3 regions of the Kribbella sp. NBC_01245 genome follow, and region 2 is predicted to be linked to each of the others. Evidence: predicted binding sites of a transcription regulator. Region 2 holds the regulator's gene; each other region holds the start of a gene.
What was found. The regulator HrcA, encoded in region 2, represses chaperone genes, less so after heat shock. The targets are predictions, from matches to a motif close to TTGGCACTCGNNNNNNNCGAGTGCCAA.

Region 1 (2,265 bases), 4.0 Mb from region 2:
CAGGCGGACCAGGGTGGTGTCGACATTCAGGTACTCGGCGATGCCACCGGACACTCCGGAGAGCATCCGCTCGGAGCGGGAACGGCGGAGGACCTTGTTGGAAAGGTTCGAGAACGGTGCGGTCGAGTTCGTCATGTATCCAGAGTGCGTCCCGTCGGCCCCGCGCCACATCGGGATCGGTACCGAGCCGACCCTGGTCGGACCCCTGACCGCTCTCCGTGAATTGTCGGTGCCACCCCCTAGCCTCGATGGCACCCTAAGAGTGAGGTGGTGCGGATGGACGAGGCGACCGTGCGCAAGGTGCTGCTCGGGCTGCCGGAGGTCACCGAGCACCCAGGCTGGGCTCTCCAGCCGGTGTTCAAGGTCCGGGGCAAGAGCTTCGTGTACTTCTCGGAGGACGGGACGCGCGCTTCGATCAAGGCCTTCCGCGAGGAGCAGGAGGCGCTGGTCGCGGAGAATCCAGAGGTCTACGAGCCGTCCTGGGCGTCGGGCCGGTTCGCCTGGCTGAGCGCCGACTTCGCTGCCGCGGATGAGCAGGAGCTGACGGAGCTCCTGACCGAGGCCTGGCGCCTGACCGCCCCGAAAACCCTGGTCAAACGCCTGGACGCCACCTAGAGCTCCCGGCTGACGAGGACCCAGTTGGGGGAGATGCGGCGTACCTCCTCGAAGCCCTCGTCGCGGAATACGGACAGCGGGCCGCGGTAGAGGTCCGCCGAGGCGACGCGTCCTGCCTTGTCCAGGTCCACGGCGTTGCCCTCGACGGTCGTCGCGCCGTGCTTCCGGGCCAGTTCGACCGCGCCGCGGAGCAGGTGGCTCGCCATGCCCTGGCGGCGATGCCCGACCGGTACGACGAAACACGTCACCGTCCAGACGCCATCCTCGTCATCCGGGGGCGAGGGATGACGCCAGTTCTTCGAGGCGAGGACCCGGGCGTACGACGTACGCGGGGCTATGGCGCACCAGCCGCACGGGGTCCCGTCGTCGTACGCGAGGACGCCGGGAGGCGGGTCGGCGTCGACCTGTGCCTTCAGGGCGGCCCGTTTGGCCTTCGGCGACCGCTCCCAGTCTTTGCCGCGCAGGCGGAAGTACTGGCACCAGCAGCGGGACGGGTCGCCGCGTTCGCCCATCACCGTGACCACGTCGGCCCAGCGCTCCGGGGTCGCGGGCAGCACCTGCACGCTCATATCGGCACGGTACGACGCTCCCACCGCAGGGGCACTCGGAGGTGTGTGGCGGGGAGGGGCTGGCTTGCACTCGCTTGGGTCGAGTGCTAATACTTGGTTAGCACTCGAAGGGCCCGAGTGATAACCAGCGATGGTTGTGACCGGGCCTTGGGTGTGACCGGAGACGGTCTCGATGAGGCATTGAGACGGGGCGGGACGTGACCGCACCGATCGAGGTGTCGTCCGTCGCGGGCATCGGGCCGGCTGTTAAAGAAACTCGACGCGGGAGGACTCGCGGAGAATGCCCAAGCTTATTGCTTTCAATGAGGAAGCGCGCCGCGGCCTCGAGCGGGGTATGAACACCCTCGCCGACGCCGTGAAGGTGACGCTCGGCCCGAAGGGCCGCAACGTCGTGCTGGAGAAGAAGTGGGGCGCCCCCACGATCACCAACGACGGTGTCTCGATCGCCAAGGAAATCGAGCTCGAGGACCCGTACGAGAAGATCGGGGCCGAGCTCGTCAAGGAAGTTGCCAAGAAGACCGACGACGTCGCGGGTGACGGCACCACCACCGCGACCGTGCTGGCCCAGGCGCTCGTGCGCGAGGGTCTGCGCAACGTCGCCGCCGGCGCCAACCCGATGGGCCTGAAGAAGGGCATCGAGAAGGCCGTCGAGGCCGTCAGCGAGCAGCTGCTCGCCCTGGCGAAGCCCGTCGAGACCCGTGAGCAGATCGCCGCGACCGCGTCGATCTCCGCCGCGGACACCCAGGTCGGCCAGATCATCGCCGAGGCGATGGACAAGGTCGGCAAGGAAGGTGTCATCACCGTCGAGGAGAGCAACACCTTCGGGCTCGAGCTCGAGCTCACCGAGGGTATGCGCTTCGACAAGGGCTACATCTCGCCGTACTTCGTGACCGACACCGAGCGGATGGAAGCGGTTCTCGACGACCCGTACATCCTCGTGGTGAACAGCAAGATCTCGAGCATCAAGGACCTGGTCCCGGTGCTGGAGAAGGTCATGCAGACCGGCAAGCCGCTGGCCATCATCGCCGAGGACATCGAGGGCGAGGCCCTCGCGACCCTGGTCGTGAACAAGATCAAGGGC
Region 2 (2,265 bases):
GAACCGGAACAGGTCGGGCAGACCACCGCGGTGTCGATCTTCAGCTCGCGGGTGGTGCCGAAGGCCGCCTCGGCGAGGTCGATCCGCAGCGGGATCAGCGCGTCCTGGCCCCGCCGGGTGCGCGGACGCGGGCCGCGCGCACCGGCGCCACCGCCCTGACCGAAGAACGCGTCCATGATGTCGGTGAACGTGAACGCCTGGCCGAAACCGCCGCCCGCGCCGCCACCACTGCTGAGCGGGTCACCACCGAGGTCGTAGACCTGCCGCTTCTGCGGGTCGCTGAGCACCTGGAAGGCGCGGCCGATCTCCTGGAACTTGTCGTGCGCGTCCTCGGAGTCGTTCACATCGGGGTGGTACTGCCGGGCCAGCTTGCGGTACGCCTTCTTGATGTCCTCGGCGGAAGCGTCCCGGCTGACGCCGAGGACCGCGTAGTAATCGCTGCTCATACTCCTGTTTCCAAGATGGTCATGAGTCGGCCAGGATCTGGCTGACATACCGGGCGACGGCTCGCACCGCTCCCATCGTGCTCGGATAGTCCATATGCGTCGGCCCGACGATGCCGAGGGTGGCCAGGGTCTCCGACCGGGAGCCGTACCCGGCCGCGATCACCGAGGTGGTGGCGAGCTCCTCATACGGGTTCTCGTGGCCGATTCGGACCGTCAGGGTCTGCGGGTGAGTCGCCTCGCCCAGTAGTTTGAGCAGGATCACGTGCTCCTCGAGCGCCTCGAGCACGGGTTTCACGTTCCGCTCGAAGTCGTCGCCGTACCGGGTCAGGTTGGCCGCGCCACCGACCGCGATGCGCTGCTCGCCCTCGACCGTGAACGCCTCCATCAGCGAGGTCACGATCGCGGCCACCAGCGGCCGGTCGGCGGGCAGGAAGCTGTCCGGCACCCCTGCGAGCGTGGTCGCGGCGTCGGTCAGGCGCTGGCCGGTGAGGGCCGCGTTGAGCCTGCCGCGCAGGTCGGCGACGAGCTGCTCGGCGACGTCCTCGTGCAGCTCGACGATGCGCTGCTCGACCCGGCCGGTGCTCGTGATCAGCACCAGCAGCAGCCGGCGCGGAGTCATCGTCACCACCTCGATGTGGCGAACGCTCGACCGGGTCAGCGTCGGATACTGCACGATGGCGACCTGGCGGGTGATCTGCGCGAGCAGCCGCACGGTTCGCCGTACGACGTCGTCCAGATCCACGGCACCGGCGAGGAAGGTGGTGATCGCCTTCTTCTCGGCGCCGGACAGCGTCTTGACCGTGCTCAGCTTGTCCACGAACAGCCGGTAGCCCGCGTCGGTCGGGATCCGCCCGGCGCTGGTGTGCGGCTGGGTGATGTAACCCTCTTCCTCCAGCGCGGCCATGTCGTTACGGACAGTGGCCGGGGAGACACCGAGGTTGTGCCGGTCGACGAGGGTCTTGGAGCCGACCGGTTCGTGAGTGGCCACATAGTCCTCGACGATGGCCCGGAGCACGTCCAGCTTGCGTTCGTCCAGCACGCGCCTGCACCACCTCTCGTCTTGGCACTCCCGAGTTATGAGTGCCAGTCTACCGAGCCACCAACGTCCTCTGCGCCTCTGGCCGTCAGGCTGTGTCCGGGGTCGCATCCAGCGGTACGGCGGCCGGCCGCGCCACGGTGCTGCCCACCTCGACGGTCTGATCGCGCTCGGCGGCTTCGAGCAGCGACTCCATCACGTCGAGCACGTGGAACGCCAGCGATCCGCTCGCGCGGTGCTCCGTCCCGGTGCGGATCGCGCGGGCCATATCGGCTACTCCTACCCCGCGACCGGCGCCCGCATACCCACCGGCAACGTCTAGCGCCTGCCAGTCGCCCGTCTTGGGACTCCAGAGCTCGACCTGGCCGTCGAAGTTGTTCGGGTCGGGCACGGACAAGGTGCCGGCCGTGCCGAACACCTCGATCCGGGGCATCCGGCTGGCCCACACGTCGAAGCTCATCAGCACCGTGCTCAACGCGCCCGAGGTGTGCTCGACGATGCCGGTCAGATGCGTCGGGATGTCCACGCCGAACGTCGTTCCCGCTCGCGGCCCGGAGTGGATCGTCCGCTCCGCGTGCGCCCTACTCGCTCGGGCCGTCACGCGAGCGACCGGCCCGAGCAGGGTCACCAGGGCCGTCAGGTAGTACGGGCCCATGTCGAGCAGCGGCCCTCCCCCGGCCTGGTAGTAGAACTCGGGCGCGGGATGCCACCGCTCATGCCCGGCCGTGACGAACGACGCCGTCGCGGCCGTCGGCACCCCGATATCGCCGCGATCCAGCGCCG
Region 3 (2,265 bases), 4.0 Mb from region 2:
ATGAGCCCGCCGATCTCACCGTCGCGGGCGGAGATGGTGGCGACGTGGGCCATGTCGGCCTTGTCGTCCACCGCACGCGCGGTCTCGACCAGCTTGGCCGAAACGGCCTCGACAGCGGCCTCGATGCCCTTCTTCAGGCCCATCGGGTTCGCACCGGCGGCGACGACCCGCAGGCCCTCGTGCACCAGCGCCTGCGCCAGCACGGTCGCCGTGGTGGTGCCGTCACCGGCGATGTCGTTGGTCTTGGTGGCGACCTCCTTGCACAGCTGCGCACCAAGGTTCTCGAACGGGTCGTCCAGCTCGACCTCACGCGCGACGGTGACACCGTCGTTCGTGATCGTCGGGGCGCCCCACTTCTTGTCCAGCACGACGTAGCGGCCCTTCGGCCCCAGCGTCACCTTCACCGTGTTCGCGAGCGCGTCGACGCCGCGCTCCAGCGCGCGCCGGGCGTTCTCGTCGAACTCGAGGATCTTCGGCATAGGAAACTCTGTCCCTCTCTGAATTCTTGTCTCTGGTCGCAGTTCCTAACCGACTCCGCTCCGGGGCCGGCAGGCGGCCGCCGGAGCGGTGTCAGTCAGGAACTGCGGATCGTCACTTGGAGACGATGGCGAGGATGTCGCGGGCGCCCAGGATCAGGTAGTCCTGGCCGTCGTACTTGACCTCGGTGCCGCCGTACTTGGAGTAGATGACCTTGTCGCCGACGGCGACGTCCAGCGGGACCCGGTTGCCGTTGTCGTCGATGCGACCCGGACCGATGGCGAGGACCTCGCCCTCCTGCGGCTTCTCCTTGGCGGTGTCCGGGATCACCAGGCCGGACTTCGTGGTCTGCTCGGCTTCGAGCGGCGCAACGAGGATACGGTCCTCGAGCGGCTTGATCGTGACCGACACTTGCTGACCTCCACGGTCGAGTTCTATGTGTGGCTTTTATGTCTTGATTTGACCTTCGGTCACCGCCGTCGCGGGGGTCGGAGACACCTGGTCGCTGGCACCCTCGGGTAGAGAGTGCCAACACCGAATCTAGGCCGCGATTAGCACTCGGTCAACTCGAGTGCCAAACAACTCGCCGTCGATTCGCAACAACCAAGTGCCACCCGGGCGACGTCTGACAACCAAAGACCCGATCGCCGGGCCGTTCACACTCGGGAGCCGACCATGTTCGTTCGCATCACCGCTGTCTGCGCGACCGCCCTGCTGGCCGTGACCACGGCCGCTGTCACCGCCTCCGCCGCGCCGCAACCACGGGCCGACGCCGCTCTGGAGCAGTGCCAGACGAGCAGCTTCAAGCACACCGCCAACAATTGGTATGCGAACCTCCCGACCCAGTGGGAGACGAACGGCGCGACCAACTGCAACCTGAAGCTCGGCGACCTGCCGCACCGCGACCCGGCGAACCCGTTCGGCGACCCGCCCGCCGCGATCAAGGCCCTCCAGCGCAACCTGAACTACTGCTACCGGGCCGGCCTGGTGATCGACGGCAAGTACGGCGCTCGCACGTTCGCCGCGGTGAAGGAGGCCCAGCGCCGCCACGGTCTGACCGTCGACGGCGTCTACGGCCCCAAAACCCGCTCGGGCATGAACTGGCGGCTCTACAACTCGTACAGCAAGACCTGGAGCCAGAAGTGTTACAGCCCGTTCTGATTTTCGGCCGGGTTCCAACCTGACAGCGGTCCATGACGTCGTAGAAGTCGTATGCCATCTACTTGGGGAGGAACCACCATCATGCGGATCACACGTAAGGCGGCCGCCGCCGCCCTCGCGATCACCGCACTCGGTTCGGCGCTGACCGTGGCCGGGCCCGCCAACGCGGCCACACCTACAGCCGCCACACCGAACTGCACCAAGCTAAAGTCCACCAACCTGGGCAACGGGTGGTTCCTGAACACCCCTGGGTACGACGCCCCGGCGGGCAAGTCGTCGTTCGGCTGCTACCTGGAGCTCGGCGACCGCAACACCGCCGTGCTCTGGCTGCAGAAGACCATCGCCTATTGCTACGACGACGGCGACATCGTCGAGGACGGTATCTACGGGACCCTGACCCGCGAAAAGGTCAAGGCCGTGCAGCGCCACGGCGGCGTCCAGCCGACGGGCATCTACGGCCCGCTCACCCGCAAGTCCATGCAGTGGCGCCTCTACAACGTCAACACCAAGCGCTACAGCGAGCTCTGCTACAAGGTCCGCTGACGTACCGGCACCGGGTGGCGCCGACTCGGCAGGCAGACTGACGGGGTGAATCCCGAGTCGATCCTGTCGCTGCTGGCGCCTCCC

Region 1: groL (chaperonin GroEL) is a predicted target of HrcA. The motif match lies at 1,248-1,274, and genes of this name have one in related genera.
Region 3: groES (co-chaperone GroES) is a predicted target of HrcA. The motif match lies at 1,029-1,055, and genes of this name have one in related genera.

What each region holds. Positions count from the first base shown of each region.
Region 1 is NZ_CP108487.1:7,140,473-7,142,737, forward strand. Features, by position in the region: gene OG394_RS32675 (PspC domain-containing protein) at 1-135, opposite strand, end outside; gene OG394_RS32680 (MmcQ/YjbR family DNA-binding protein) at 277-615, shown strand; gene OG394_RS32685 (GNAT family N-acetyltransferase) at 612-1,184, opposite strand; gene groL (chaperonin GroEL) at 1,465-2,265, shown strand, end outside.
Region 2 is NZ_CP108487.1:3,093,426-3,095,690, forward strand. Features, by position in the region: gene dnaJ (molecular chaperone DnaJ) at 1-446, opposite strand, end outside; gene hrcA (heat-inducible transcriptional repressor HrcA) at 466-1,485, opposite strand; gene OG394_RS13615 (Gfo/Idh/MocA family protein) at 1,571-2,265, opposite strand, start outside.
Region 3 is NZ_CP108487.1:7,082,839-7,085,103, reverse strand. Features, by position in the region: gene groL (chaperonin GroEL) at 1-479, opposite strand, end outside; gene groES (co-chaperone GroES) at 592-888, opposite strand; gene OG394_RS32445 (peptidoglycan-binding domain-containing protein) at 1,153-1,638, shown strand; gene OG394_RS32440 (peptidoglycan-binding domain-containing protein) at 1,720-2,181, shown strand; gene OG394_RS32435 (class I SAM-dependent methyltransferase) at 2,227-2,265, shown strand, end outside.